Regions from separate parts of the Halomonas sp. AOP5-B2-8 genome, predicted to be linked through region 2. Evidence: predicted binding sites of a transcription regulator. Region 2 holds the regulator's gene; each other region holds the start of a gene.
What was found. Region 2 encodes sigma-54, which starts transcription at its own class of promoters, with help from an activator protein. Its sites were predicted from a motif close to TGGCACNNNNNTTGCTNT; they were not measured.

Region 1: the regulator sigma-54 is predicted to act here: its motif matches at 4,126-4,143, upstream of ACT3RP_RS10195 (P-II family nitrogen regulator).
Region 3: the regulator sigma-54 is predicted to act here: its motif matches at 6,612-6,629, upstream of urtA (urea ABC transporter substrate-binding protein).
Region 4: the regulator sigma-54 is predicted to act here: its motif matches at 5,216-5,233, upstream of hpxO (FAD-dependent urate hydroxylase HpxO).

The regions. Positions count from the first base shown of each region.
Region 1 covers NZ_JBQSVS010000004.1:10,189-17,904, reverse strand. Annotated here, with positions in the region: gene ACT3RP_RS10215 (LysR family transcriptional regulator) at 1-818, opposite strand, end outside; gene ACT3RP_RS10210 (ferredoxin--NADP reductase) at 985-1,761, shown strand; gene glnK (P-II family nitrogen regulator) at 1,899-2,237, opposite strand; gene ACT3RP_RS10200 (ammonium transporter) at 2,420-3,667, opposite strand; gene ACT3RP_RS10195 (P-II family nitrogen regulator) at 3,712-4,050, opposite strand; gene ACT3RP_RS10190 (accessory factor UbiK family protein) at 4,397-4,714, shown strand; gene ACT3RP_RS10185 (TonB-dependent receptor) at 4,876-6,993, shown strand; gene ACT3RP_RS10180 (helix-turn-helix transcriptional regulator) at 7,026-7,716, shown strand, end outside.
Region 2 covers NZ_JBQSVS010000003.1:487,770-495,485, reverse strand. Annotated here, with positions in the region: gene rapZ (RNase adapter RapZ) at 1-794, opposite strand, end outside; gene ACT3RP_RS09885 (PTS sugar transporter subunit IIA) at 857-1,327, opposite strand; gene hpf (ribosome hibernation-promoting factor, HPF/YfiA family) at 1,332-1,640, opposite strand; gene ACT3RP_RS09875 (RNA polymerase factor sigma-54) at 1,800-3,212, opposite strand; gene lptB (LPS export ABC transporter ATP-binding protein) at 3,336-4,085, opposite strand; gene lptA (lipopolysaccharide transport periplasmic protein LptA) at 4,097-4,600, opposite strand; gene lptC (LPS export ABC transporter periplasmic protein LptC) at 4,612-5,181, opposite strand; gene ACT3RP_RS09855 (KdsC family phosphatase) at 5,182-5,724, opposite strand; gene ACT3RP_RS09850 (KpsF/GutQ family sugar-phosphate isomerase) at 5,772-6,758, opposite strand; gene ACT3RP_RS09845 (ATP-binding cassette domain-containing protein) at 7,035-7,716, shown strand, end outside.
Region 3 covers NZ_JBQSVS010000004.1:81,377-89,092, reverse strand. Annotated here, with positions in the region: gene ACT3RP_RS10545 (copper chaperone PCu(A)C) at 1-87, opposite strand, end outside; gene ACT3RP_RS10540 (hypothetical protein) at 213-557, opposite strand; gene urtE (urea ABC transporter ATP-binding subunit UrtE) at 716-1,426, opposite strand; gene urtD (urea ABC transporter ATP-binding protein UrtD) at 1,426-2,262, opposite strand; gene urtC (urea ABC transporter permease subunit UrtC) at 2,259-3,422, opposite strand; gene urtB (urea ABC transporter permease subunit UrtB) at 3,426-5,036, opposite strand; gene urtA (urea ABC transporter substrate-binding protein) at 5,124-6,413, opposite strand; gene ACT3RP_RS10510 (tripartite tricarboxylate transporter permease) at 6,921-7,716, opposite strand, start outside.
Region 4 covers NZ_JBQSVS010000004.1:314,820-322,535, reverse strand. Annotated here, with positions in the region: gene ACT3RP_RS11600 (FecCD family ABC transporter permease) at 1-1,031, shown strand, start outside; gene ACT3RP_RS11595 (ABC transporter ATP-binding protein) at 1,028-1,813, shown strand; gene ACT3RP_RS11590 (ABC transporter substrate-binding protein) at 1,813-3,006, shown strand; gene ACT3RP_RS11585 (TonB-dependent siderophore receptor) at 3,053-5,191, shown strand; gene hpxO (FAD-dependent urate hydroxylase HpxO) at 5,324-6,544, shown strand; gene ACT3RP_RS11575 (LysE family translocator) at 6,643-7,269, shown strand; gene hydA (dihydropyrimidinase) at 7,388-7,716, opposite strand, start outside.

The DNA of each region.
Region 1 (7,716 bases), on a different contig from region 2:
TGCCAGATAAATGTGAATTGACGCCTTAGATCCAACTCCGGCGTAGGCAGGGGCACTAAGCTGCCGCGCCGAAAGGCATCGCGCAGCGCTAGGCGCGAAACGCAGCCAATCCCTAAGCCCGACTCCACGGCACGCTTAATACCCTCAGTATGTTCAAGTTCCAGTAGAGTATTGAACCGGCTACGCCGGTGGCGGGCGGCATGCTCGAGCGTCATACGCGTGCCGGAGCCCTCTTCGCGCATGATCCAGTCCTCACGCAACAGCTGCTCAAGTTCAAGATGTTCCAAGCCTGCCAGCGGGTGGCGCGGCGAGCAAAAAACACACAGCTCGTCCTCCACCCACGGCTGGCTGATAATCATATCATCGTCGCACTGCCCTTCAATTAATCCTAAATCTAGCGAGTGCTGACGCACGCCTTCGATAATATGGCGGGTATTGCGCACCGCCAGGCGAACACGGCTGCCGGGATGGCGCTGCATAAAATCGCTGATTAAAAGGGTGGCCAAATAGTTACCTATCGTCAACGTGGCTCCTACATCCAGCGACCCCACGCCCTGCTGCCCGCGCAGCAGCTCTTCGATCTCTTCACCCCGGTCAAGCAACGCGACGGCTTTGGGCAATAGTTGAAACCCCAACGCGTTGAGCTTTAAGCGCTTACCCACTCGGTCCAGCAGTTGGCAGTCAAACTGGCGCTCAAGCTCAGCCAGCGACGTACTGGTCGCTGACTGAGACATCACAAGCGCCCGCGCCGCCTGAGAAACGCTTTCATGCTGAGCTACCGCCACAAACACTTCCAATTGACGCAGGGTATAGTGCATAAATCCGGCCTATATCTATTTTATAGATAAGAGTTATCAATATAATTTACTTAACAGATATATCATTACTCACTTAGAATTACCGACAATATATTTAATAATTTTTATTCTTTTTAAGAATAACGCTGCGGCAGTTTAGTCACCGCAGCGGCTAATGGAGATCCGCATGAGCAAGTTTGCCCTAGAAGAAGTTCTCAGCGTTCACCACTGGAACGACACGCTATTTAGTTTCCGCACCACGCGTGAGCGCAGCCTTCGCTTCAAAACGGGTCAGTTTGTAATGATCGGCCTAGAAGTCAACGGCAAGCCGTTAATGCGTGCTTACTCGATTGCCAGCCCCAACTATGAAGACCACCTAGAGTTCTTCAGCATCAAGGTGCCCGATGGCCCGCTGACTTCACGTCTGCAACACTTAAAAGTGGGCGACCAGATTATGGTTAGCCGCAAGCCCACTGGCACGCTGGTCTGCGACGACCTGCTGCCGGGGCGAAACCTGTATATGCTGTCTACCGGTACGGGCCTCGCGCCCTTTATGAGCCTGATTCAAGACCCTGAGGTTTACGAGCGCTATGAAAAAGTGGTGCTGATCCACGGCGTGCGTGAAGTCTCTGAATTGGCCTATGCCGACTTCATCACCAAAGAGCTGCCGGCCCACGAATACCTAGGCGAGGATATTGCTAAAAAGCTGGTTTACTACCCCACCGTCACCCGTGAAGAGTTTCACACCATGGGACGCCTGACCGACCACATCCGTTCCGGCAAGCTGTTTGAAGATACTGGCCTGCCGCCCATTGATCCGCGTCAAGACCGCGCGATGATCTGCGGCAGCCCTGCGATGTTAGACGACACCAGCGCCTTACTTGATGAGCTGGGGCTGAATATTTCGCCGCGCATGGGCGAACCCGGCGACTACGTGATCGAGCGTGCCTTTGTAGAGAAGTAATTTGTTGGTAAGTGGTGAATAGTGAATAGACAAAATTCTCTACATCATCACTAGGACGACAAAGCCCCTGATGGAGATTATCCACAGGGGCTTTGTGCTGCTTATCACTCACGATTTATAAAGCGCCACTCAATCGTTTAAACCGCGTCTTTTCCCGTTTCACCGGTACGGATGCGAATGACCTGCTCTAGCGGTATGACGAAGATTTTCCCATCACCAATTTTACCCGTGTTAGCGACCTGGGTGATGGCATCAATGACTTGTTCCGCCATATCGTCGTCCACCGCTACTTCCAGCTTCACTTTAGGTAGGAAATCCACCACATACTCAGCGCCGCGATAAAGCTCGGTGTGACCTTTCTGACGACCAAAGCCCTTAACTTCCGTCACCGTAATGCCCTGTACGCCGATCTCGGAGAGAGACTCGCGCACGTCGTCTAACTTAAATGGCTTGATAATAGCAGTGATCAATTTCATTACGAAAATCCTCTCTAACTAGGTGGCCGTGATGGGCTTTACTGTGCGGCGGCGGATGGCCCGCTAACGACCAGCATACACCGCTATGGGAGGAGAATAAAAAGGCCTCCCCAAAAGGGGAGGCCATGAGAACAACACTTGCTCATTTAGGCGTCTTAAAATTGCTTTTTGGCGCCACCTAATTATTTTTTAACACTAAACTCTGGGTAGGCTTCGAGACCGCACTCAGCGATATCGACACCCTCATACTCTTCTTCTTCACTAACGCGCACGCCCATGATCGCTTTGAGAATAAGCCATACCACCAGGCTAGCAAGAAAGACCCAGGCAAAGATGCCCACAATGCCAATGATCTGAGCACCAAAGGTTGCATCGGCATTGTTCAGCGGTACTGCTAACACACCCCAGATACCGACCACACCATGAACAGAGATAGCACCGACAGGATCATCCAGTTTCAGCTTGTCCAGTGTCACGATGGCAGCGACAACGATGATGCCACCTATCGCGCCAATCATCGCCGCACTCAAAGCAGAAGGAGAAAGCGGATCGGCAGTAATGGCGACGAGGCCCGCCAATGCACCGTTCAACGCCATGGTGAGGTCCGCTTTACGGAACCACAGTTTCGCCAGAATAAGCGCGGCAATGACGCCACCCGCAGCGGCCGCATTAGTGTTAACAAACACCTGTGCCACGTTGTTAGCGGAACCGATATCCGACATTTTTAGCTCTGAGCCACCGTTAAAGCCAAACCAGCCCATCCACAGAATCAGTGTGCCTAGCGCCGCCAGCGGCATGTTGGCGCCGGGAATAGCATGAATCGAACCATCTTTACCGTACTTACCTTTACGTGGCCCTAGCACCAATACACCGGCTAGCGCAGCAGCGGCCCCAGCCATGTGCACAATGCCCGAACCGGCATAGTCAGAGTAGCCCGCTTCAGCCAACCAGCCGCCGCCCCATGTCCAATAGCCAGATACTGGATAGATCACCGCGGTCATGACAACCGCAAAGGCCAGGAATGCCCACAGTTTCATACGCTCAGCCACCGCTCCAGACACAATCGACATGGCCGTTGCGACAAACACAACCTGAAAGAAGAAGTCGGCTCGCATGGAGTAATATGGAGCATCGTCGCCACCTGCGGTGACGGCATCAATGCTGTTTTCGGCACCAATCAAGAAGCCCAGGTTTGGCAGGAAGCCACCGGCAGAGCTTGAGTACATGATGAAGTAGCCAACCAGCAGGTACATGGTGCAGGCAATAGCAAACAGTGCGATGTTTTTGGTTAGAATTTCTGCCGTGTTTTTCGAACGCACCATGCCCGCTTCAAGCATGGAGAAACCAGCGGCCATCCACATGACTAGCACGCCGCAAATTAAGAAGTAAAAGGTATCGAGTGCGTAGCTTAGATCAGCCAATTCATTCATTGTTAGTTCTCCGTTGAACTAAAAAAGTACCCTGTGAGTGCGGTTTAAACGGCATCTGCGCCGCGTTCACCGGTACGAATACGGATCACGTCTTCTAGCGGCGTCACAAAGACTTTGCCGTCGCCAATCTTGCCGCTGTTAGCAGCGTTACAGATCGCATCCAGTACGCCCTCTAGGCGATCATCGTCTACGGCCACTTCCACTTTCACTTTGGGTAGAAAGTCGACCACATACTCGGCACCGCGATACAGTTCGGTATGACCTTTCTGACGACCAAAGCCTTTTACTTCGGTAACGGTAATGCCCTGCACGCCGTTATCGGCGAGTGCTTCACGAACGTCGTCGAGCTTGAATGGCTTGATGATAGCGGTGATGAGTTTCATCCCGGATCTCCCCTGCTGGATAAGTCCTGCTAGATTAGTAGCGGCGCAGCCGCCAGAATAAGCACCTGAACCGTTAATGCGCATACTGTGCCAGCTGATTTTTTTTAATTTAAAATCATTTAGTTAACATAAAAAAAATGGTTTTTAATGGCCGATTTTGCGTAAAATCATTACCGTAACAGCCCTGGCGCACCAAAAAAGAGCGTAAGCAAACGTTGCCCGCCCTATTTAGATGCAAATCACGCACAAGACAGTAAACGCACGCGGCACATGCGAAGTCGCCCACTGTTGCGTATCCTTACCGGTAAGCAATTATCTTTTATGTGTGACCCATTAGGAGAGAGCCATGGCGCCTCAAGACCGTATTAGCCGACTGGCACAGCAGATTGGCGACCGCTTACAGAACGCATCTCAAGCGCCGGAAGATATTCAAAAAGGCGTACAGCAAGTGGTTCGCAGCGCGTTTGATCGCCTTGAGCTGGTCTCACGCGAAGATTTCGATATTTTGATGGATGTCGTACAGCGCACACGAACGCGCGTCGAAGCGCTGGAACGCCAAGTGGCAAACTTGGAAGCCGTGATTGAAACGCAGCAGGCCGCAGCGCCGTCACCCACACCGACGGCCGACAAGCCTGTCTCTAGCGGCCCGTCAGACAACCAGTAATGCACTTCGCGGCGGCCTAAATCGCCGCCGCGTAGCTCAGAGCAGCAGAGAAGCTAGCAACGCTTGTTATTTCCAAAAACAATGAGAACATTTATCATTGCGTTTTAGACTGTCAATGATTAGGATCACTGCCAATAACAAACCTGTTCTCTGGAAAACTCATGAAACGCTATCTCGTTGTAAGCGCTAGCCTTTTGAGTAGCGCTTTTCCTCTGCTTGCCTATTCGCAAACCCCGTTTGGACATACTGAGCAGGAAACCATGGTGGTGGTCGGCTCGCGCACGCCAACACAAATCAGCCAGATTCCCGGGGCGGTGCACGTTGTCGAAAGCCGCGAGCTTCAGCAGCAAATCAATGCTGGCGGCGACCTTAAAACGGCGCTGGGCAGGCTGGTACCGGGGCTTGATTTTGGTCCCCAGGGTCGCACCAATGCAGGGCAAAACATGCGTGGGCGCAGCGTGCAGGTGCTGATTGACGGCGTTTCATTGAATAACTCACGCGGCTTGTCACGCCAGTTCGATGCCATTGACCCGTTTAATATCGAGCGTGTCGAAGTGCTTTCCGGCACCAGCAGCCTTTACGGCGGGGGCGCGACGGGCGGGTTGATCAATATCATCACCAAACAAGGCGAAAGCGGTCGTCCTCATTTCGAGTCTCAGGCCAGCGTGACCAGCGGATTCAATACTGGCCATGACGTTGATCGGCGGCTTTCTCAATCGGCTAGCGGTGGTAATGAAACAGTGCAGGGCCGCATTGGCGTATCGCTAGTGGAAAATGGCCGCCAGTATGATGCCGGTGGCGATGAGATTTTTCCCGATATCGCCCAGAGTGACCTGCAAGACAACCGCAGCCTAGATATTCTTGGCAACCTGCGCATTGAGCTGAGCGATGAACAGACACTGATGCTTAGCGGCCAACTCTACGAGTCAGGCAAGCAGGGTGACCGTGGCCTTTACTTCCCTGATTTGGCTGCCGCAACGCCCAGTCTAGAGAATGCCGATATCCGCGATGGCTTTAGCGCTGACCGAGAGCCGCGCACTGATCGCAAGATGTTTAGTGCCAACTATCATCATGCCAACTTGCTTAACCAAGATTTCTATCTTCAGGTCTACCATCGTGAAGAGGAATCTAGCTTTCACCCCTTCCCGTATGCGGCGCCTGGCGGTGGCTACTATTTCGCGGCCTCCCAGCAGAACACCACTTTAAGCGGCTTAAAAGCGTTGTTTTCGGCCGACCTCAGCGACTCACTAAACCTGACCTACGGCGCGGATCTGGACCGGGAGTCGTTTGATGCCTCGCAGATGCGTTTTGACCGCGTCGCCAGTGATGCCAGCGGCGGCCTCATCCAGCGCACTGGCAGTATTACGCCACGCTACCCAGGCTTTGAAGTTGATACGGTCGCACTGTTTGCACAAAGCGAGTGGTGGGCAACGGATCAGCTGCAGTTGAGCGGCGGCATCCGCCACCAGCAAATGGGTGTTGAGATAGACAACTTCAACAGCGTGCCGGGCGGCTCCAGCGACTACGACGTGACGCTTTACAACCTCAGCGCACTCTACGACTTTGACAACGGCCACCAAAGTTGGCTCGGCTACTCAGAAGGCTTTGAGCTGCCCGACCCATCCAAGTATTACGGCCGTGCCGGCCAGACCGTCGCAGACAACCCGCTTAAGGGCATTAAGGCACAACAAGTCGAGCTGGGTTGGCGCTATAGGGGCGGCGACTGGCTGACCCAGGCGGCGGCTTACTACGCCTGGTCGGACATCGCCATGAAGTTGGATAGCGACCTCAATGTTACTCAAATCGACGATGATCGGCGCGACTACGGCTTAGAAGCCTCTGTGACACGCTTTATTGGCGATCATTGGGAAGTGGGCGGCACTCTGCATGCGCTGGTCTCCGAGCAAAAAGTCGATGGCAGCTGGCAGGATCGCGGCATTACCGTTGCTCCTTATCCCTCTCAGGATAGCCTGACCACTCACGTAGCATGGAGCGATAATCAGCGTACGCTGCGCCTTCAGGGCAGCCACGCTCGGGATTACGAAGACGCCGATGGCGATCGTATTGATGGCTTTACCCTGTTTGATCTGATTGGCAGTCAGGACACTGACTTTGGCACGGTTAGCCTGGGTATCAGCAACCTGGCCGATAAGCAGTATTCTACGCCTTGGGGGCAACGCGCAGTTGGGTTCTATTCACCCAATTACGGACCGGAATATCTTTACGATTATCAGGGCCGCGGGCGTACATTTACGCTGGGCTGGTCGCTCGATTACTAGGTATATTGCAACGTTATGGATGTATCGCACCGATGCCAACGCTTACATCGTTAACTCCGGCCACGCTTAGCCAGCTAGGGCATAAATACGGCATCGACTACTTACACCCTGGGGAGGCGTCTGACTGCCCGCTCGCACACGGCAGCGTCAGCGATTTATCGCTGCCTCCTGCGCTGCACCTCACACTGTCGGATCTTGAGGTTCGTCATCGCTATCTCTCGCGCTCAACTCAGTCCGTGCCATGGTTTATGTGTGTGGTTATGGATGGCCGTATTAATATCAGTCAAGGCCATACGCAACTCACTATCGGTGCCGGCCAAGGGCTGTGCGCGCACTTCACTCCGCAGGCACCGCTGATTGTCGAACAGCCCGCTCAGGTGCGGCTGCGCACGCTGAATATTGCCGTTCTGGCAACCGCTCCCTATGCGCTACCAGGCGCACATGAGCCACAACTGCGCACCTGGACACTGCCACCGGCGCTCTTTACACAGCTACTTGCCACAAGCGAACATCCGCTGGACGACTGGCGCCAGTCGCTGCTCTGGCATGGCCTTTCATTACAGCTACTTGGCTATGGGCTACCCACGCCATCTACCTTTGATTTCTCACTTACGCCCGGTCTTAAAGCGCGCGAGAACGAGCGGCTCGCTCAGTTGCATGAAACCCTATGCAACCATCCGATGGCCGAGTACTCCCTTAAAGCACTGGCCCGCAGCATGGCCA
Region 2 (7,716 bases):
AGCTGCTCCACCATATAGACAGAGCGATGTTGACCACCGGTGCAGCCAATAGCAACGGTCATGTAGCTACGTTGGCTATTCTGATAAGCCGGTAACCAGCGCTCAAGCCATGCCTGGATATCGTTACTCATGGCATCCACAACGGGATAGCCTTTTAAGAAGGCAACGATGTTGGCGTCACGGCCTGTCGATTGTCGCAGCGTTGGGTCCCAGTAAGGATTGGGTAGGCAGCGCACGTCGAAGACGAGGTCAGCATCCAAGGGTACCCCACGCTTATAACCGAACGATTCAAACGTCAACGTCAACTGGTCGCACTGCTGGTGAGCCACCTGGTCAGTAATCCGGCGGCGTAGGTCGTGTACTGACAGTCGCGATGTGTCGATCAATAGATCGGCTAGATCACGTATGTCATGCAGGGTCTCTTCTTCTTTATTGATAGCCTCTTCAAGGGTCATTTCGCTATTGCGCGTCAACGGATGTCGGCGGCGTGTGGCGGAGTAACGCTCTAGAAGAATTCGGGCATCAGTGGTTAGGTAGATAACTTGGAAATCAATGGTGCGCTGGCGCAACTCTTGTAATAGCGAGGGCAGGCGTTCAAGAGCCCCCGGTAAGTTGCGTGCATCAATGCTGACCGCCAGATGGGTACGATCACTCTGGTCGCGTAATTCGTCGACCAGTGACCCCAGCAGCATGACGGGAAGGTTATCAATCGCGTAGTAGCCTAGGTCTTCCAACGCCTGTAAGGCGATAGATTTGCCAGACCCAGAACGACCGCTAATGATGACCAGTTGCATAGAGTTTCTCTTCGCGTTAATCCAACGGCTTAAATAGGGACTTGATGGTCATTGATTGTCGCTTAATCCGCTGAATGCTCACGAATTTTAGTTGTAATGAGGTCGAGTAGTTCGCGCTGACTGCCTGCTTTGCGTAGCCGCTGGCGAGTATCCGCATCATTCATGATGGTGGCTACTTGGCCTAGCAAAGAGAGATGTGTGTCATCCGCTTGTTCCGGTACGAGCAGCACAAACACTAGATCAACGGGGTCGCCGTCGATAGCATCAAAATCAATCGCTTCTGAGAGTTTTAAAAAACCAGCAATAGGCGTAGAGCAGTGAGGGCTGCGGGCATGTGGAATAGCCACGCCGTTACCAATCCCTGTGCTACCTAAGCGTTCTCGGCCGATTAAGCGACTGAACACTTCTTGGCTATCTAAACTGGGCGTATTTTGGGCGATAAAGGTGCTGAAAAATTCCAGCACCCTTTTTTTGCTGCCCCCAGGGACGTCGAAAAGAACGCGCTCTGGGGGGAGTATGGTTTCCAACGTCATTGAATTAACGCACACCTGCGCCTTGGGCGCGAGCTTGTGCTTTTTCCTTATGTTTAACGAGTTGACGATCAATTTTGTCCGCTAGCGCATCGATAGCGGCATACATATCACTGTCTAGGGCTTCTGCATGTAAGTCAGCGCCTGCTGCATGCAGTGTGCAGGCTGCCTGTTGGCGTTCTTTCTCCACCGATAGGGTGACCTGCACAGTGGTTATATTGTCGTAATGACGCTCAACACGTTCAAGCTTTTCATTAACATAGTCACGCAAGGCGTCAGTCAGTTCTACGTGATGACCAGTGATATTTACTTGCATTGACGTACTCCTTATCTATCGGACTGTACTTAGGAACCGTGCTTAGGAACCGTACTTAGGGACTGTACTTAGTACTTAGATATGTAGCCCTTTTGATTGTAACCCTTTTTGCCCCGTTGCAAAGCCCTTGTCGAGAGTTTCGCTGCAACCTGGCAGATCCTAGCGCAAACGGCGCCGCTCACTGGAAGAGGGAATGCCCATGGCTTCACGATATTTGGCTACCGTACGCCTTGCAACTTGAATGCCACCTTCTTCTAATAATGTCACTAAGCGGCTATCAGAAAGCGGTTTGCTGGGCGCTTCTTCGTGAACCAGCTTTTTCAGGCGGGCGCGGATCGCGGTACTGGAGTGGCTGTCGCCATCCTGGCCACTCACTTGGCTAGAGAAAAAGTATTTCAGCTCGAACACGCCACGCGGCGTATGAATATATTTCTGCGTTGTCACCCGTGAAATCGTTGATTCATGCATTTCAACGGCTGCGGCTATATCGGCCAAAATCAGCGGTTTCATGGATTCTTCGCCATGTTCGAGAAAGCCGATTTGACGGGTAATGATTTCACGGCCCACTCGCAGCAGCGTGTCGTTACGACTCGAAAGGCTTTTAATTAACCAGCGCGCTTCCTGCAGGTGTTCTTTCAAAAACTGATTATCCTGACTTTTGTCCGCACGCTTTATCAGGCTGGCGTAATCAGGTTGGATTCTTAACCGAGGCAGGGCGTCCTGATTGAGCTCTAAATGCCAGCCTTCATTATCATGACGCACCACCAGGTCGGGCGTGATGTAGCTGTCGTTGGTCACGCCATAAGCGCTGCCTGGGCGTGGATCTAGGCTGCGAATTAGCTGGATGACATCGGCTAGCTGCTCGTCATCGAGTCCTAAGCGTCGCTTGAGTAAGCGCATGTCATCTTTGCTGAGCGCTTCAAGAAACTGACGCACTAGCCTACGAGCAGGCACCAGCAGTGGCGTATCATCTGGCAGGGCGGCGAGCTGCAGCATCAAACATTCACGCAGGTCGCGGGCAAAAATACCGGTGGGCTCGAATTGCTGCAGTTTTAATAATGTCGTTTCGACTTCGCGCTGGCTAAGGCTATCAATGCCCTGGGCGCGTAGCCCTTCACGAATATCATTAAGCGGCTGGGTCAAATAGCCGTTGGCATCTAGTGCATCAATGAGGCTCTCGGAAACCAGCTGTTCACGCACACTAAAATCGGTCATGGCGAGTTGCCACAATAGGTGGCCGTGAAGGCTCTGTTCGGCAGCCTGGCGCTCAAAATCAGGGCCCTCGCTGCTGCTGCCAGTGCCGCCAATGTCTTGATAGGTGTCCGACCAGTCGCTATCAACGGAAAGCTCGGTGGGAATGCTCTCTGACCACTCCTCCTCTTTAGGCTCGCTTACGGCCTCTTCACCGAACTCATCTTCCTGTTCCAGCATGGGGTTGGCATCTAAGGCCTGCTGAATTTCCTGACGAAGATCCAGAGTCGATAGCTGCAGCAGGGCGATAGCCTGCTGCAGCTGAGGTGTCATGGTCAGCTGTGTCCCAATGCGCAGTTGAAGAGAAGCTTTCATGACCATTTGAGAACCACTCGTTAATCGGAATGCTTTACCCTAGTGCGAGTGGGAGCTGGGTGCAAGTGCAATAAGCATGCCATTGGTAGTTAAAGCGTTATAAGGCGGGATTTATGGGCAAAAATAAGCCTACAGACGAAAATCTGCGCCCAGATAAACATCCCTGACTTGCTGGTTAGTGAGGATAGATGCCGGGGGGCCGCTGGCGATGATATGGCCATCGCCGACAATATAAGCGATATCGCAAATGTCCAGCGTTTCACGGACGTTATGATCGGTAATCAGAACGCCAATGTGGCGCTGTTTCAGCGCGCGAATGATGGTTTTAATCTCGCCCACTGAAATGGGGTCAACCCCGGCAAAGGGCTCATCTAGCAAGATGAAGGCGGGTTCGGTCGCTAGCGAGCGGGCAATTTCTACACGGCGACGCTCTCCGCCTGAGAGGCTCATGCCTAGGTTGTCGCGAATATGGGTGATATGGAAATCTTCAAGCAGAGCCTCCAGGCGCTCTTCGCGACCTGGGCGGTCGAGCTCTTTGCGCGTTTCTAATATCGCCATAATGTTATCGGCAACCGATAATTTGCGAAAAATAGACGCTTCTTGGGGCAGGTAGCCAATGCCCGCCGCTGCGCGCTCATGCATCGGAGCGCGAGTTAAATCTAAGTCGTCAATACCCACTTTGCCGGCGTCAGATTTGACCAGCCCGACAATCATATAAAACGACGTGGTTTTGCCCGCGCCGTTAGGGCCGAGTAAGCCAACGACGCTGCCTTGGGAGATTTCCAAGTTAATATCTTTAACTACGCGGCGACGTTTGTAACTTTTTGCCAAGTGGTGGGCATATAATGTTTTTATCGGCGCATTGTCAGCAGTTGCCATCGATAGACTCTCTATTGTTCAGGCTGAATGGTCATGCGTATACGCTGTGGCTCGCTACCTTCAACGTCTGAGCGCGCTTGAATCACTTCACGGTCGATGAAATATTCAAGCCGACCTCCGGTAAATTTGTCGTCCTGCTGTGTCAATTCAGCTTGATCAACGAGCTCCACTCGGCGTTCGGCGACGTGATAAATAATCCGCCGAGCCCAGCCTTCCGTCGGGCCTTCTTGCCCTTCGGCCTGATGGCGCAAATAAGCACGCTCACCGGTCGACGTTGCCCGTGAAAGCTCGCCCGCCTCATTGCGTTGAATTTCCACTCGTTCGCCGCGCAGCTGCATTTCGCCCTGGCGAATATTGACATCCCCAGTGTAGACGGCGGTGCCCGCGCGCTGATCAAGATCTAGGCGGTCGGCTTCCACCTCCACGGGGGCCTGTTGTGAAGACGAGCTGGTTTGGGCTGCCGCGGATAGCGGCACGGCAAGCGCAAAAAGGGCGGTGTAGATAAGTGCTTTCATGGCGACTCCTGTTAGCGTTGTGTGGCCGGTGGATGAGTGCCGCGCACACCGTCAGATAAGCGGACCTGGCTATCGTTTAACCATACATCCATATGTGAAGCATTCATTTGCTGGGGCGGCTGTTGCAGTAATACCGGTGCCTCGCTCCATGCATGTTGAGTGAGGCCATCATAGTGCAGTTCTTCAGTATCCAGCTGCCATCCTTCGTCTGGCGCAATAAGTCGCGCGGAGCCGGACATAACGAGGGACTGCGTATTGGTATTAAGCGTGCCCACATCGGCACTGGCTAGCCACTGGCGCTCATCGCTGTCATACAGGGTGGCCTGAGGGCTCTCAGACCAGGTTTTCCCGCTTTGCGGCGTATGGATGAGGCGCGGTGTTTTTAATGATTGCAAGACGTTACCGTTGTCGCCAAACAGAGTGATTTCAGCATCCTGAAGTACGTGCCCTGGCTCTTGGGCCTGCGCTTCTGGGTCGATAGCGGTTTTTTGAGGCCCGCCTGGGCCAAGCCACACCAATAGCACGCCCAAGGCGATAAAAAGCCCTGTTAATCCTAGGCGTGTTTTAAGATGCTTAAGCATTTATGTGCGGCCGTGCAAGTAAGTGTCGAGCACTGCGCTCCAGTGCCCTTGGGCTTCAAGCAGAGTATCGCAAATTTCGCGTACCGCGCCGTGCCCGCCAAGCCGTTCCGTTGTCCAGTCGGCATGAGTGTGCATATAGTCCGGCGCATTGGGGACGGTAATGCCGACACCACAGCGCTTGATAACCGATAGGTCGGGGAGATCATCGCCGCAATAGGCGACTTGCTCTAGCTCTATATCCAAACGCTGGCACAGGCCGCGCAAGGTGGCGAGCTTATCCTCGCAGCCTTGAAAGACATGGTCGATACCCAGCGCTGCGGCACGTTGACTAACCATGGGCGAATCGCGGCCAGTAATCAGCGCGACGTGGATGCCGACTCGCTTAAGCAGCTTTAGACCATGGCCATCCTGAGTATGAAAGGCTTTAATTTCGATGCCGTCAGCCTGAAAGTAAAGTCGACCATCGGTGAGTACGCCATCAACATCTAACGCCAATAGACGAACGCGGCGAAGTCGATCAAGTAGGGCTGCAGATAGGGTCATAAAGCCTCCATTCTTTTAAGAAGTCGCTAAATCTTGCGATAAATACGTTAAATAACGCCGCTAACAAGCAAGTCATGCATATGTAAGGCACCAACCGGGCGCTGTTGTTCATCAACCACCGCGAGTGCCGTAATTCGGCCCTCTTCCATAATGCGTACCGCCTCTGCTGCCAGTATGTCGGGGCCGATACGTTTACCTGGCCGAGTCATGACATCATCGACTAAGACGTCGCGTAAGTTGTGGTATTGATCCAGCGTGCGCCGCAGATCGCCATCGGTATATACCCCGGCTAAACGACCGTCACTATCAACCACGCAGGTAAAGCCCAGCCCTTGGCGGGTAATTTCCAATAAAGCGTCGCGCAGCGGGCTGCCTAGCGGAATTTGCGGCAAGCGTGCGCCATCGTGCATAAGGTCTCTCACGCGCAGCAACAAGCGCTTGCCTAAGCTGCCACCCGGATGGGAAAGAGCGAAATCTTCTGCCGTAAAGCCTCGGGCTTCCAGCAGTGCTACGGCGAGCGCATCACCCAGCGCTAGGGCGGCAGTGGTCGAGCTAGTGGGGGCGAGATCCAGCGGGCATGCCTCGCGCTCAACGCCGCTATTTAGATGCGCATCAGCATGCTTAGCGAGCGTGGAGCCAGGCCGCCCTGTCATGCTGACCAGCGGCGTACCTAAACGTTTCAGTAGCGGCAGAAGGGCGGTCACTTCGGCCGTTTCGCCTGAGTTAGACAGGGCCAACACAACGTCGGCGCGAGTAATCATGCCCAGGTCGCCGTGACTGGCTTCACCTGGGTGAACAAAGAAGGCGGGTGTGCCGGTGCTGGCTAGGGTGGCGGCAAGCTTGCCGGCTATATGGCCAGATTTACCCATGCCAGTGACCACGACGCGCCCCTGGCAGGCGAGTATAAGCTCGCAGGCGCGGTCAAAGTTTTCATCTAACTTGGCCTGCAGGCCACCAATAGCTGCCTGCTCAATTTGCAGCGTACGTAAGGCACTTTCGCGCAGTAAGCTGAGGGAGGCGAGAGGCTGGCGCATAGCGATATCTCTTGGCGATTGAAAATATAAAAGGCGACAAGCGCTAAGAATAACATCTTGGCAGTGCTAGTAGGCAGTACTTCAGCTGCTATTGGGGCAGATGTGCTGAGATATGCTGTGCTTAATAATCGCAACATCGGTTAGCGTGATAGCGCTTAGTAGAGTTATAGTACGTTGTTCGATAATGTATTAGAACGCTGTTTTTTTAAATGCGGCAGCGGCAAGTGGCGTATAATAGTTAGCCCTAGCCGCGTCGCGCTAAGAGTCAACTGAGCTATGACAGAGACACCCTTCATAGAAATTGAAGATCTTTATTTTTCTCGTGGCGATCACGAGATTTTTCGTGGCGTCAATATGACGATTCCGCGGGGTAAAGTCACTGCTATCATGGGGCCCAGTGGCACCGGCAAGACAACGCTGCTTAAGCTCATAGGTGGCCAGTTGGCGCCGGACCGAGGACGAGTCTTAATTGATGGTCAGGACGTTCATCGCCTCTCACGCAAAGCGCTGTTCACGCTACGTAAACGCATGGGTATGCTGTTTCAGAGTGGTGCGTTATTTTCAGATTTAGACGTGTTTGAAAATGTCGCCTTTCCGCTGCGCGTGCACACCGACTTGCCCGACACGATGGTGCGTGATCTGGTGCTGCTGAAGCTGCAGGCGGTAGGTTTGCGTGGAGCGCGTGAATTAACTCCCGCGGAGCTTTCAGGCGGAATGGCGCGGCGAGTCGCCTTGGCGCGAGCCGTAGCACTAGACCCCGAGCTGGTTTTGTACGATGAGCCTTTCGTTGGTCAGGACCCTATTTCAATGGGCGTTTTGGTTCAGCTGATTAAGCGCCTCAGTCAAGCGCTACAGCTGACCTCTGTCGTGGTCTCGCACGATATTAAAGAAACCTTGAGTATTGCGGACTACCTCTATTTGATCGCTGATGGGCAGGTAGTGGCGCATGGCACGCCGC
Region 3 (7,716 bases), on a different contig from region 2:
GACTTCAGGTTCAGCAGCCTGCACGCTGCCTGCCGACAGCGCTAACGCTAAGAGTCCCCAGACTGCTTTAGTACGCATGTTTAGCATTTTAACTTCCCCTTATTGTTAACGTTAAGTTGTGGACAGCAAGGTATTAACCGCCTGATTAGACACTCATTGACAACTCAGCAGACGCCGTCATGGTCTAACCAAGCGTTAGTCAATAAGCGCTATTAACACAGAGAGCCAAGGCTACAGTTCGACTTATATCGACGCGAATTAATATCGAGCACGAGGTCGTGGTTAGTCGTGTCATAAAAGAAGGGCGCAAAACCTTTTTCTGCTGACGGCGTTTTGTACAGGCCGCACACACCGTAACCGTAGTTAACACTCTGCAAATACTGAAGCTCCACGTCATCAGGCGTTTCAAGCGCTGTCGCCGTCGCTAATGCTCGCTGAATATCACCTTCTTGGTTTTGATCAGACATCGCCTGACTGCCAAAGATGAGCCCGCCCAAAATGACAATGGCGGTAAGGGGAATGGCGACAAGCAGTATGAAGGGACGGTTTTTACGCATAAGTGGGCTTTTTAACAGTAGTCCGCATTGAGGTTAACGTCATTGACAATGACTCTAGCGGTTGCAGGCCTATTTATCCATTGAGAGTGGCCAATTGCGCCAATCTGCCACACCCAATGGAGCGCTACTAGACTATTTCAAAGGCCTCGTTCAGCATGTTATACCGTCAAATGCTGTTTAATCAGCGCGTTAGAAAGCTCACTGATCTCGCCTTTGGCGACCGGCCGACCGCGGTCCATGATCACGAAACGGTCGGCGTACTTGCGGGCGAAGGGCAGCTTCTGTTCGACCAGTAGCACCGTCAAACCATCCTCATTGATCAACTGACGAATAACCTGGCCAATTTGCGCGACGATATTGGGCTGAATGCCCTCCCCCGGCTCATCCAAAATGAGCAGTTGGGGTGCAATCACCAGCGCGCGGCCGATGGCGAGCTGCTGCTGTTGGCCACCGGAAAGGTCGCCGCCACGCCGGTGTTTCATTTCTTTCAGCACGGGGAACAGCTCGTATATCCGTTCGGGGATTTTCTTCAGCCCGTCCCGACGCGCCGCTAAGCCGGTGCGCAGGTTTTCTTCCACGGTCAGTAGCGGAAAAATCTGCCGCCCCTGGGGCACATAGCCAATTCCCAGTCGCGAACGCGCTTCCACGGCTTTTTGGGTTAGTTCGATCTCACCCGCCTCTCCGCGTGTGTAGCGTAACGCACCGCTTTTCACCGCGACTTCGCCCATCACTGCTTTCAACAACGTGGTTTTACCCACGCCGTTGCGGCCCATCACGCAAGTACACTGGCCGGCGGGCACATCAAGGTCTAAATCCCAAAGGGTGTGGCTTTCGCCATAAAACTGGTTGAGCTTTTCAATGGCTAACATCAGGCGGCCTCATCATCATCAGCACCCAAATACACTTCGATCACTTTGGGATCACTGGATACCTGATCCATGGTGCCTTCCGCCAGCACGCTGCCCTGATGCAATACGGTGACTTGGCGGGCAATCGAGCGTACAAACCCCATATCATGTTCCACGACGACCACGGACTGCTTGCCAGCAAGCCCCGTGAGCAGTTCGGCGGTGCGCTCCATCTCCTGCTCAGTCATGCCGGCGACTGGCTCGTCCACCAGCAGTAAGCGCGGGCGCTGCATTAATAGCATGCCGATCTCTAACCACTGCTTCTGGCCGTGGGAAAGGATACCCGCGGGCTGGTGGCGTAGCGCCGTCAAGCCGATAGTTTCCAGCACTTCATCGATGCGGTCTTTAATCTCACCGGTCATGCGGGCGGTGAGCGTGGGAAAAATGCGCTTATCCGCCGACATGGCAAGCTCCAGGTTTTCAAACACCGAGAGCGCTTCAAACACCGTGGGCTTTTGAAACTTGCGCCCAATGCCTAAGCTTGCGATATCTGGCTCGTTCATATTAAGCAGGTTATGGCGGCTGCCAAACCAAACGCTGCCGCTATTAGGGCGCGTTTTACCGGTAATAATATCCATCATGGTGGTTTTACCTGCGCCGTTAGGGCCGATAATGCAGCGCAGCTCGCCATCATCAATAGTCAAATTGAGGTTATTGATCGCTTTAAAGCCATCGAAGCTAACGGTGACATCCTCCATATACAGGATAGGACCATGGCGCACATCCACCGGTGAATCCTGCGGCGCCATAAAGTCGAACACCCGATCACGCTGAGTTAGCGATTGCAGCAAGCTCATGCGGAAGCCTCCTTGGGCGCGGTGGGTTTGGCGCTATTATCGTCGCGCTTACGCCGCTTGATATGGCGAAACAGCCCCGCCACACCCTTGGGCAGAAATACCGTGACCAATACAAACATCGCCCCTAGCGCAAACAGCCACGCATCCGGCATGACGCCGGTAAAAAACGTTTTGGCGTAGTTGACTAAAATAGCGCCGATCACCGCGCCATAAAGCGTAGCGCGACCGCCTAGGGCCACCCACAGCACAATTTCGATAGAGAAAATGGGTGAAAACTCGCTGGGATTAATGATCCCTACCTGCGGCACATAGAGTGCCCCCGCCAAGCCTGCCAACATCGCCGACACCACAAACACAAACAGCTGAAAGCGCTCGACTCGGTAGCCAAGAAAGCGCGTACGTGCTTCGGCATCACGCGTAGCGATACTGACCCGGCCCAGTTTGCTGGTCACTATGGCACGGCACAGAATATAGCCCAGCGCCAGCGCAACCCCGGTGGCGATAAACAGGCCCAGGCGCGTATCGTTGTTGCGCAGGTTGTATCCCAGCAGCTCGCGGAAGTCGGTTAAGCCATTGTTACCGCCAAACCCCATCTCATTGCGAAAGAACGCCAGCATTAAGGCAAACGTTAACGCCTGGGTAATGATCGACAGGTAAACGCCGGTCACTCGCGAGCGAAACGCCAAGAAGCCAAACACTAACGCCAGCAGCCCGGGGGCCAAGAGCACCATGGCAAAGGCAAACCAGGCCATGTCGAAGCCCTGCCAGAACCACGGCAGGCTGTCCCAGTTTAAAAACACCATAAAGTCCGGCAGCACCGGGTGGCCGTAGGTACCCCGATCACCTATTTGGCGCATCAGGTACATGCCCATGGCGTAGCCGCCAATAGCAAAAAACGCACCGTGCCCCAGGCTCAAAATACCCAGATAGCCCCACACTAAATCTACTGCCACCGCTAGCAGCGCATAGCTTAGGTACTTGCCGAACAAATTGACCGTATACGCGCCAATATGCAGCGGGTTTTCCGGCGGTATCGCCACATGTAGCAGCGTGACTAACGCCAGCGCAGCGACCAGCACGCCTAAAAAAATCTGCGTAGAGCGCTCGCTGAACGGACGTGTTAGCCAAAAATTGGTCGATGATTCGGTCGTCAATGACATCGTTTAGCCCTCCGCAGCCCGGCCCTTCTGCGGGAAGAGTCCACGCGGGCGTTTTTGAATGAATAGGATGATAAAGACCAAGACGATAATTTTGGCCAGCACTGCGCCCGCCCAAGGTTCTAATACCTGATTAATAATCCCCAGCGAGAGGCCCGCCACCAGCGTTCCCCACAGATTGCCGACGCCGCCAAACACCACCACCATAAAGGAGTCGATGATGTAGTTTTGCCCCAGGTTAGGGCCGACGTTGGTCAACTGGGAAAGCGCGACACCTGCCAAACCGGCCACGCCCGAACCCAGTGCGAAGGTCATAATATCGACACGGGTAGCGCGAATGCCCATCGAGCGGGCCATGGCCCTATTTTGCGTCACGGCGCGCACATCAAGCCCTAGCCGTGTGCGGCGCATAATCAGCATCAGCGCCGCAAACACCACCAGCGCAAAACCGAGCACCACCATACGGTTAAGCGTGAGAGACAGCGCATCATTGATCACTAAAGAGCCGCTCATCCACTCAGGGGTAATCACCGTACGGTTAAGCGGTGAAATAACGGTGCGCACCAGTTGCTGTAGAATCAAGCTGATACCGAAGGTCGCCAGCAAGGTTTCCAGCGGGCGGCCTTTTAAAAACTGAATAACGCCGCGCTCGATGGCAATACCCGCCAGCGCTGCGACCATAAAGCCCGCAGGAATAGCAAGAATCAGCGCCAGCCCCGGCTGGCCGGGCAGCAGCTGCTGCATTCCCCAGGTGGTATAAGCGCCCAGCATCATCAGCTCACCGTGGGCCATATTGATCACGCCCATGACGCCAAAGGTAATCGCCAGGCCTATCGCTGCCAGCACTAGTACCGAGCCGAGACTTAAACCGAAGTAGAGCGTTTCCAAGCCACGATTAATCTTGAGATTTTGTTCAATGCTGCCCAAAGCGCTCGCCGCTGCGTCTGCCACAATGGGGTCATCTCCGTTCACGGCGCGGCTTAGCGCGACTCGGGCGCGAGGATGCAGACTGCCACGCAGCGCTTCAACGCCCGCCAGCTCACCGCTTTCCACTTGGTAGATCGCTAACGCTTGGGAAAGCCTGCGGACAACCTGGCTATCCTGCTCGCCGGCAATCAGCTCACTGAGCGGCTCGGCCAGCGTTTCATCCACTTCGCCCAATAGCCGTTCTGCCGAGTGGCGACGACGCTCAATGTTAGGCGAGTAAAGGTCAACCACGGCGATGGCGCTACGCAGCTGATTGCGCAGCGCGTTATTTATGCCGATACGATCTAAGTCGCGGCGCGACATCTGGCCCAGCGCTTCGCCCGTTAGTACATCGGCAACCGGCCACTCGCGGCCGCTGTTGTCGAGCACCAGCACTATTCTGCCATCGTCGGTACTCTGTAAGCGGCCATCCAATAGCGCCTGCAGCCAATCGCGGGCGCGCTCATCATCGCTTTGCAAAATAGCGGTGATGGCGTCGCCTTTAGCGCTATATGATTTAACGTTCAGCGCTTCTAGCAGCTCAAGGGCGGCGGCGTCAGCGTTAGCTGTAGAACTCGTTTGGGCTTGCGAGGTGACTGTGATGCTCAACAACAGCAGGCACAGTAGCCCTAAGGAAAGGAAACGCCTCATGGGGTTCTTCCTTTGGTTATCTGAGAGGGAAAGGTAGCGTGCTCCTCTACGCCTCACTTTTCAGTCAGGCGTAGAGGGAAATCATCGTTATTCTGCGAGGGCCGCTTCGGCTTCTTCTACGGCGGTACTGCCGCCGCACGAGCCGTTAACGACGTTAAAGTTGCCGCATTCCATCGGCTTGCGCCAATCGGCAATCAGATCACGCGAACCGGGTAGGTAATCCGACCAAGCATCGCCTGCCACGGTAGACGGCGTCTGCCAGACAATATCAAACTGGCCGTTGTCTTGAATTTCACCAATCAGCACCGGCTTGGTGATGTGATGGTTGGGCATCATCGCCGCGTAGCCACCGGATAGATTCGGCACCGTCACGCCAATAATCGCATCTTTTACGCTGTCGACATCGGTGGTGCCTGCTTTACGAACCGCTTCTGCCCACATATTAAACCCAATGTAGTGTGCTTCCATCGGGTCATTCGTCACTGCCTCTTCGTCGCCGGTGTAGTCGATCCAGGCATCGATAAAGTCATAGTTGTCATCATTATCGACGCTCATGAAGTAGTTCCAAGCGGCTAAATGACCCACTAGCGGGCCCGTATCGATACCGGTAAGCTCCTGTTCGCCCACGGAGAAGGCGATGACCGGAATATCGGCGGCATCGATGCCCTGGTTAGCAAGCTCGGTGTAGAACGGCACGTTGGCATCGCCATTAATCGTTGAGATGACGGCGGTACGCTTACCCTCTTCGCCAAAACGGCTCAGCTCAGACACGATATTCTGCCAATCGGAATGACCGAATGGCGTGTAATTGACCATGATGTCTTCGTCGGCGATGCCATACTCATCTTTGAGAAACGCCTCAAGAATCCGGTTAGTCGTGCGCGGATACACGTAGTCGGTGCCGATCAGCGCGAAGCGTTCGATACCCACTTCGTTGATCAGATACTCAACGGCAGGAATCGCCTGCTGGTTAGGCGCCGCGCCGGTGTAGAAGACATTTTCTGAGGACTCCTCACCTTCGTACTGCACCGGGTAGAAAAGCAGGCCGTTGAGTTCTTCCACGACGGGCAGCACCGCTTTACGGGAAACCGAGGTCCAGTTACCGAAAATAACGTCAACTTCTTCCTGAGCCAGCAGCTCACGGGCGCGTTCAGCAAACAGCGGCCAGTTAGAAGCGGGGTCGACGACAACGGCCTCTAGCTGGCGACCCAGCAGGCCACCCGCTTCGTTCTGCTGTTCAATCAACATTTCGACGGTGTCTTTAAGAACGGTCTCACTGATCGCCATAGTGCCGGAGAGCGAATGTAGAATGCCGACCTTAATCGGATCTTCGCTCTGATCAGCATCTTGAGCGATGGCCTGAGCACTGGCCCCCATCACGACAGCGGCTAGCAAGGCGAGCGCAAAGCGACCCGGCGAGCGGGTTGCGCTCAGGTGTGTCGAGCGAGCGCTTGTGTTGTATGGCAATGTGATCACTTGAACCTCCTTGCACCCCTTATGTGTGGGGCTTGTTAATTGGCGTCGCATTTAGGGCTGCGATGTTAGTTCCCCCAATACGTCCACTAGCCATTAACACCTGCAAGGGGTGCGCCAGATTGGCACAACACTTATTTACAGCCATTTATTCAATGACTTATTGATATTATAAAAAACCATAGTCTAGCCGAATGCACCAACATTAAGCACGACGCCTGAGCTTAAGCACGCTATCAATGCACCAATAAAACCCTGTGCACCAATCGGGTAATTGTCGGGCGTCGACACACAACAGCAATGCTAAGCTCACCATTTGATTACAAAACCGACAAAAGCGTGAGATACAAAAAAGGAGCCTGGGTATCCCCAAGACTCCTTATTAATCATCCAAAACACCCCACTAATGAGTTACATAGCGGTACGTTTCTTGCGGCGTTTTTTCAGTAGCGGTAAGCCAAGCGATAGTAAGGCAACCAGCAGCAGCCCCAGCGCAATCGGCTTATCGACGAACGTTGTCCAATCGCCACCCGAGATTTGCAGCGCACGACGCATGGACTCTTCCATGATATTACCCAAAATCAGCGCCAGGATTAGCGGCGCCGCCGGGAAACCAAACAGACGCATTCCCAGGCCAACCAAGCCAAAGCCCAACAGCAGCAGCAGATCAAACACGCTGAAGCTCATGCCGTAAACGCCGATCATGCAGAAGATTAGGATGAGCGATAACAGCAATGGGCGGGGCATATCGAGAATTTTGGCGATATAGGGAATCAGCGGCAGGTTAAGCGCCAGCAGGAAGATATTGCCAATATACATACTGGCAACCACGCTCCAGAACACGTCCGGGCGCTGCTCAAGCATCATGGGGCCAGGGTTCACGCCCATTACCAGCAGCGCACCCAGTAGCACCGCGGTAGTACCCGAGCCCGGCACGCCTAGCGTTAATAGCGGTACAAAGGAGCCGGTACAAGCAGCGTTATTGGCGGCTTCTGGTGCCGCAACGCCCTTGATATTGCCCTGTCCAAAGGTGTGGCCATCTTTAGCAATACGCTTTTCCATACTGTAGCCCAAAAATGAGCCGATGGTTGCGCCCGCACCTGGCAGTACGCCGGTAAAGAAACCCAGTACCGAGCTACGGCCAATGGGGCCAGCGATCTCTTTTACTTCACTGCGAGTCAACTTCAGCGAGCCAATCGCATTGCGC
Region 4 (7,716 bases), on a different contig from region 2:
CGTTGGCATCCACCTATCGGCGCTTCATTGTTACCCGTTTGCTGATTGTCGCGGGGTTAGCCATAGCGTTAGCGATATCGCTGCTCGCTGATATTGCCAGTGGCCCTGCGAATATCTCAGTGACTGATTTAATCGCACTGCTATTGGATCCTCATGCTCAAGGGCCGATTCAGCAAGCCATTGTTTGGGAAATCCGCCTCCCTGCCGCACTCATGGCAGTGCTGGTAGGCGCAGCGCTGGGGCTGGCAGGGGCAGAAATGCAAACGGTGCTGAATAACCCGCTGGCCAGCCCGTTCACGCTAGGCGTTGGTGCGGCGGCCACCCTAGGCGCTTCGCTGGTTATTGTTTTCAATCTCACCTTGTTTGGTTTAAACGCCCACTACGCCACCGCTTTAATGGCATTTATGTTTGCGGCGGCGTCGATGCTGACTATCAATGCTTTATCTCGTCTCTACGGCGCCAGCCGTGAGATTATTGTGTTATTCGGCATTGCGTTGGTATTTGTACTCAACGCGCTGGTGGCACTTTTGCAGCTCATCGCTAGTCCCGATGCGCTACAGCAATTAGTGTTCTGGACGATGGGCAGCCTCTCACGCGCCTCTTGGGACACGGTGGCCATCGTGGCAGTGGTATTAGCCATTTGTATGCCTTTCTCGTTGCGCAGCGCCTGGGCAATGACGGCACTGCGCTCGGGTGATGAACATGCGCGCAGCTTCGGGATTGCGGTTGAGCGTTTGCGACTTATCTCGCTACTTAGAGTGAGCCTGCTCGCCGCTGCAGCAGTCGCGTTTGTGGGCACCATTGGCTTTATTGGGCTAGTCGGCCCGCATATGGCACGCCTGGCATTGGGTGAAGATCATCGCTTTTACTTACCGGGCAGCGCCTTGGCGGGGGCGCTGGTGCTATCGCTCGCGTCGATCGCCAGTAAAACGCTGGTCGATGGGCTGGTGCTGCCTGTGGGCTTAGTAACCTCGCTGGTAGGCATTCCCTTCTTTATGGCGTTAATCATGCTGCAGGGGCGCGCGCGATGAAAGCAGGCTTTACGCTCAGCAACGTCACGACCGGCTACCGCAAACGGCGCGTTTTCGAGCAGCTAAGCTTGCCCACACTGCCACCCGGTTCACTGGTCGCAGTGTTGGGGCCCAATGCGGTGGGTAAATCGACCCTGTTAAAAGCCATCGCGGGCTTACAGCCAGCCAGCGGACGTATGCAGCTTAATGATATCGACCTCACCACCCTCAGTGGCGCCGCGCGGATGCGTCATGTGGGCTATCTACCGCAAACGCTCCCTCAGGCCACCACGTTAGTGGCCTACGAAGCGGTACTGAGCGCTTGTCGTGCCGTGCGCCCCGACCTAAGCCGTACAGAGATAGACACGTTAATCGAGCGCGTTTTCGATGCACTGGCCATTCGCCCGTTAGCGTTGCGCCCGTTGAGTGAGCTCTCCGGCGGGCAGCGTCAGATGGTTGGCCTAGCTCAGGCGATCGCCCGCCAGCCCGCACTATTACTACTGGATGAGCCCACCAGCGCGCTAGATTTGCGCTGGCAGCTGGCGCTGATTGATACCGTGCGCTCGGTAATAGCGGAGCGTCAGGCGGTCTGCCTAATGGCTATCCACGATATCAACCTCGCCCTACGCTTTTGTGATCAAGTGCTGCTATTTGGTAACGGGGGGCTACTGGCTGCAGGCGATCCTCACGAGGTGATCACCCCCGACGTGCTGCACACCGCCTATGGGGTCGAGTCCCGGGTCGAGCGATGCTCGCTAGGGCGGCCACTTGTGCTCAGTGATCGCGTCAGCGAGCCATTGTGATGTTTATATCAACAACCACCATTTATGATCATCCGATGCGTCGCTTGGCTATTAATTTTCTGTGTTGGATGAGCCTGTTAATCGCTGCCGCTTGCTGGGCAACCGATTCACAGGCGGGCGATTCTAAAGACTTTCCTAAAACACTGACTGATCTTGCTGGGCGTCAGGTAACGCTTTCAGCACCGCCCACACGCTTGTTTCTTACCCAGCCACGCCAGCTTTATGCCTTGGCAACACTTCTAGATGACCCAACACCGCGCTTAGCGGGCTGGGCCTATCCGCTGGCCGTATTTGACCCCGCCATGGCTCAACGGTTTCTCACCCAGTGGCCTGCGCTTGATCAACTGCCCGCTCTTTCAAGCGCGCCGACACCCCAACTCGATAGCGAAGCGCTGCTTAATCTGGCCCCAGACTTAGTACTGCTTGATCTCGCGCGCGCTAGTAACTTCGAAGGCTCTCCGCTGGCGCAGCTACTGGACGAGCTAGGTATTGCCTACCTGTTTATCGACTTTAACCGCCACCCGCTGGAGAACACGCCCAAAAGCCTTGCGCTTTTAGGCGAGGCCTTGAACGCGATGCCTCGAGCTAGCGCAATGATTGCCCTAATTGAACAACGCTTGGCGCGTATCGACCAGGGCTTGGCAGACTTGAAGCTGGCGGAACAGGCCGCCGATGCCCCCACCGTGCTAATCAATGTCGCCCCTGGGCTAAAAGTGGACTGCTGCCGTACCAATCTAAGCAACGGGCTAGCCGACCTAGTAGCCCGGGCAGGTGGCGATAATCTTGCCGATGCATTAATTCCCGGCGCATCGGCAACGCTGAGCAATGAATGGGTGCTCAGCCACCCACCCGACGTCATCCTCAATACCGCGGGGCAGTGGACAGCGGGTGATGGTGTGCGCGTTGGACTTGATATCAGTGCTGATGATATCAGCCAGGATTTGCGGCATCTGAGCCAATCGCTTCCCGGCTGGGCGCATCTTAACGCCGTTCAGAATGGACAGTTTTATGCGCTATGGCATGGTTTTCATCAGGGTCCTTTCGCCATTGTAGCGCTCGAACGTATCGTCCAATGGCTCTATCCCGAACACTTCACTGACCTTGATCCGGCCGCCACCTTCAATGCCCTACTACCTATCACGCCAGCGCTAAGTCACGAAGATCACTTTTGGGGCGCACTCAACGCTCCATAATCCTTGGCCCACTCCCCCTCTGACAATAACAGGATCTGTATCGACCATGCTGCGCTCCCGAACCTTTGCATTGTTTTCGCCACTGCTACTGCTGAACCCACTGCCCGATGTCTATGCACAACAGACCCAGGCACAACAGGTCTACGAACAGCAGGCCAACGAGACCGCGCCAAAAACACTGATCGTCACCTCAGATCGGCTCACTGACGTGGCTCCGCGGAGCTATCGTGCCCAGCGCTCAAGCCTTGCCAGCAAACAGCCGGTGTCGTTTTTAGAAGAGGCCCGCGCCGTGGAGACCGTCACCGCCCAGGTGATGGCCGACCATGACATCGACAGCTTGGACGAAGCAATGGCGATGGTTGCAGGGGTGACCGCAGGCAATAACATGGGGGGCACCGAGGATGGCTATATTAAACGCGGCTTCGGCAGCAACAGCGATGGTTCGATTCTGATCGATGGCATTCGCCAACCGCGCGGCACCTTCTCAATGGCAACGGTGGATCATGTCGAAGTACTCAAGGGGCCTGCCTCGCTATTTCAAGGCCAGCAGGATCCTGGCGGGGTGATCAACCTGGTCACCAAACGGCCTGAGTACGAGTGGCAGCGCGAAATCAGCGCCGAAGCCACCTCCTTGGGTGGCGGCAATGCCAGCGTGGATGTCACCGGGCCAATTGCCGATACCGGCCTGGCCTTCCGATTTATCGTCCATCATGAAGATGAAGACTCCGCGCGCGTTTTTGGTCATGATCGACGCACGATTATTGCCCCTTCGCTGCGCTGGGAAGGCCGCGAAAGTCGCGCACAAATCTCCTATGAGTATCGCGACTACGACTTGGATCTGGATCGCGGCACGGTGATGATTGATGGTGAACCCGCCAAGGTACCTAGTGAGCGCCGTTTCGACGAATCCTGGTCGCGGGTTTTCGGTCACGACGAAGCCGTCACCGCCTGGTGGGAACAGGATATTAACAACGACTGGTCAACACGGCTCACCTACGGCTGGAACCGCCGGCAGTACAGCGATGGCCAACCGCGAGTACTAAGCGTTAACGCGCAGAGCGGTGCATTAACACGTCGTGCAGATGCTAATGAAGGTTATGACCGCCGCGTACAGTACACCGCCTGGGATACTACCGGCACCGCCACGCTGGCAGGCATGCGCCACGACCTTACCGTAGGAATTGACCACGAACGTCGCCGCGACTATCTGGCCGAGGTGTATCGCGGCTCGTCGGTGACTGATCAAAACATTTACGCTATGAGCTACGGCGGCCTGACGCTGGATAGCGATAGCCTTAACACCTCGCGCAGCAACCGCTTGGATGAGGTTAATACGACCGGCGTTTATCTCAATGATCGCTGGCACTTCAACGACCGCTGGACGCTGGGGCTAGGCGGGCGCTATACACACTACGAGCAGTTTTCCGGCCGTGGGCAGGACTTCATCACCGAGACGGATACCAGCGACGATATTTTCCTGCCATCAATCAGTCTGCTGCATCGCCTGACCCCGGAGACGTCCGTTTATGCCAGCTACAGCGAAGCGTTTGTGCCCAATGGGGCCGACAGCGATACCGGACAGGCGCTGGATCCTGAACACAGTATGGGCAGCGAAATCGGTGTGAAGCATCTATGGAACGACCAGTTCTCGTTGGCCGTTGCGCTGTTCGATATCCGCAAGGAGAATGTTGCCGTCTCAGACAACGGTGTGACCCGCACGGTAGGCGAAGCGGGTTCACGGGGGGGGGAGCTAACGGTTTCCGGCCAGTTGACTGATCAGCTTTCACTACTAGGCGCTTATGCCTATACCGACACCGAAGTACTTAAAGACACCGAAGATACCCAGGGCAACCGGCTGACCAACGCCGCACGCCATACCGCCACCCTCTACTTGGCACACGATTTAACAACCGCGCCTGGCCTGGGCAACTGGCGCTTAGGTGGTGGGGTTCGCTATGTGGGTGAGCGCGAAGGCGATGCTGACAACAGTTTCCAGTTAGACGACTACACCGTCGCTGACGCGTTTATCGGCTGGGACACCCCTTGGCTGGGCGACACCCTTCACCTGCAGCTCAATGCCAAGAATCTGTTCGACACCACTTACTACCCTTCAAGCGGTGGCAACACACGGGTCGTGGTCGGCGATCCCCTAGAGGTCAGCCTACAGGCGTCGGTTAGGTTTTGACGCCCAGGTAAGTAACGACTGACTTGGCACTATGATTGCCTATACATTAAGGTTTAACGCTGTATACAGTTCGCGGTAACAGCTGATATGACGTGTTAGCCGTTGTGCCTTCCCATTTTCAAGGAGCTCGCTATGTCTCGCCCTCTGACTACGCCTCTCAATATTCTCGTTATCGGCGCGGGCATTGGCGGGCTGAGCACCGCTCTCGCTTTCCAGCGGCAAGGGTATCAGGTCACGGTGGTTGAACGCGTAGCAACGATGCGTCCAGTAGGCGCGGCGCTCTCGATATGGTCTAACGGCGTGAAAGTCATGCATCAACTGGGCCTTGGTAACGCCATTGAAGGCTTAAGTGGCAACATCACCCAGATGCGCTATCTGACGCATGACGGTCAACCCTTAACCGATTTTAGCCTGGTGCCGCTATTTGAAGAGATCGAGCAGCGTGCATGCCCTATTTCTCGCGCCGCCCTACAACAAATGTTGCTAGACGCGGTAGGCACCGAGCATGTGCAGTTTGGCCGCCGCTGTCATGATTACACGCTGACGCACGACGGTGTTTCTGCGCATTTTGACGATGGCGAAAGCCTGCACGCAGACTTATTAGTCGTCGCGGAAGGTACTCATTCAAAGCTGCGCGGTAAGGTCGTGGGTCACCCCGTTGAGCGCCAATACGTGGGTTATGTGAACTGGAATGTACGCGTGCCTGCCGATGATGCCTTGGCACCGCAGAGTCACTGGGATCAGTATGTCGGCGACGCGAAGCGTGTCTCGTTTATGCCCATGGGCAACGGGGGCAATGCCGAAGGCGCGCAGGAATTTTATTGTTTTCTTGATGTACCGCTCCCCGCTGGCACCACCAACGACCCCAGCCACTATCGCGATGAATTACGCGCACACTTTGCAGGCTGGGCTGCGCCGGTGCAGGCACTTATCGAACGCTTCGACCCTGCGCGCATGGCGCGTGTGGAAATCTACGATATTCCTCCGCTTGATTCACTGACCGCACCGCGTGTTGCCCTTCTAGGTGATGCTGCTCATGGCATGGCACCCGACCTTGGCCAAGGCGGCTGCCAAGCGATGGAAGACGCCTGGGTGCTGGCTCAAGTCGTGCAGCGCGCACTTGAAGAACATACCGACACCTCATCTGCCATTGCCAGCGCCTTGACGCAGTACGACGCGCAACGCGTTAGCCGAGTGGGAGAGATCGTCCAGCGCGCCCGTAAGCGCGCGGAGATGATTCATGGGCACGACGCCGCCCAAACGCAAGCCTGGTACGACGAACTCAAGCGTGAGGATGGTCAAGCCATTATTAAAGGATTGAAGACAACGGTTACCAGCGGGCCACTGGGCTAGTGAAATGTTAACGTTCCATAGGTGCGGGCTTGCCATCAGCGCTTAGATAGATACCGGTCGTCTGACTAACCGGCTTTATCCTCTTAGGAGATATACCCATGCCACTTTCCACTTGGCTGCTGTTTGTTGCCATGGCGCTGGTCAGCATTGCGAGCCCTGGGCCCGCTTTTTTAGTCGCGGTGCGTAATGGCATGGCCGGTGGAACAAAGCGCGTGGCGCTTTCCTCGCTGGGCAATATTATGGGATTGCTAATACTGGCGAGCGCCGCGGTATTGGGGTTAGGCGTGATATTAAATGCCTCAGAAACGCTGTTTAGCCTGCTGAAATTTGGCGGCGCCGCTTACTTGATATACTTAGGCATTCGCCAGTGGCGTAGCAAACGCTCACTGGCAGTACCGTCCACCGCTGCCAAGCCCATTCCTCACTGGCGCATTTTCAGTGAAGGCCTGCTGGTCGCCATGAGCAACCCAAAAGCAATCCTGTTTTTTACTGCTCTGTTTCCTCAGTTTTTGGATACACAGCGCGCGCTGCTTCCGCAATTTTCTATGATGGTAGGCACCTTTATGGTGCTTTCATTCGCCACCTTAATGGCCTACGGCGGGCTCGCGAAACATCTCACTCGCTGGCTGAGCAACACACGCCGAGCAAAGTGGGTCAATCGCATCATGGGCAGTGCTTTTATCGGTTTAGGCGTAGCGATTTTGCGTATGCGACAGCCCATCTAATCGCTGGCCAATACTCATACCGTCAGCCCAATACCTCTTAAAGTCATCGTAGTCACTGACTGCACGGCTTTTTCAAACTGCAGGTCGTCTAGCGGTTTATCATCATTGAGCATTAAAGCTAAAACCCCTTACTAACGCCTTTAGGCATTGCTGGCTGGGGGCGTTCGCACGGTAAGAAACATCCCTCACCCGGCCCACCTATAAAGATATTCTCTTTCCAGACAACCTGACCGCGCAATAACGTTGTTATAGGTTTACCTGTGAGGGTCATACCTGAATAAGGCGTGTAATCAACATTGTGATGTAGCCTATCGTTGGTAATCGTCCACTCAAGAGTAGGGTCCCATATCACGATATCGGCATCAGACCCAACGGCAAGTGTTCCTTTACGAGGATAAAGACCGTATATCCGAGCCGGATTAGTGGATGTTAATGCGACAAATTTGG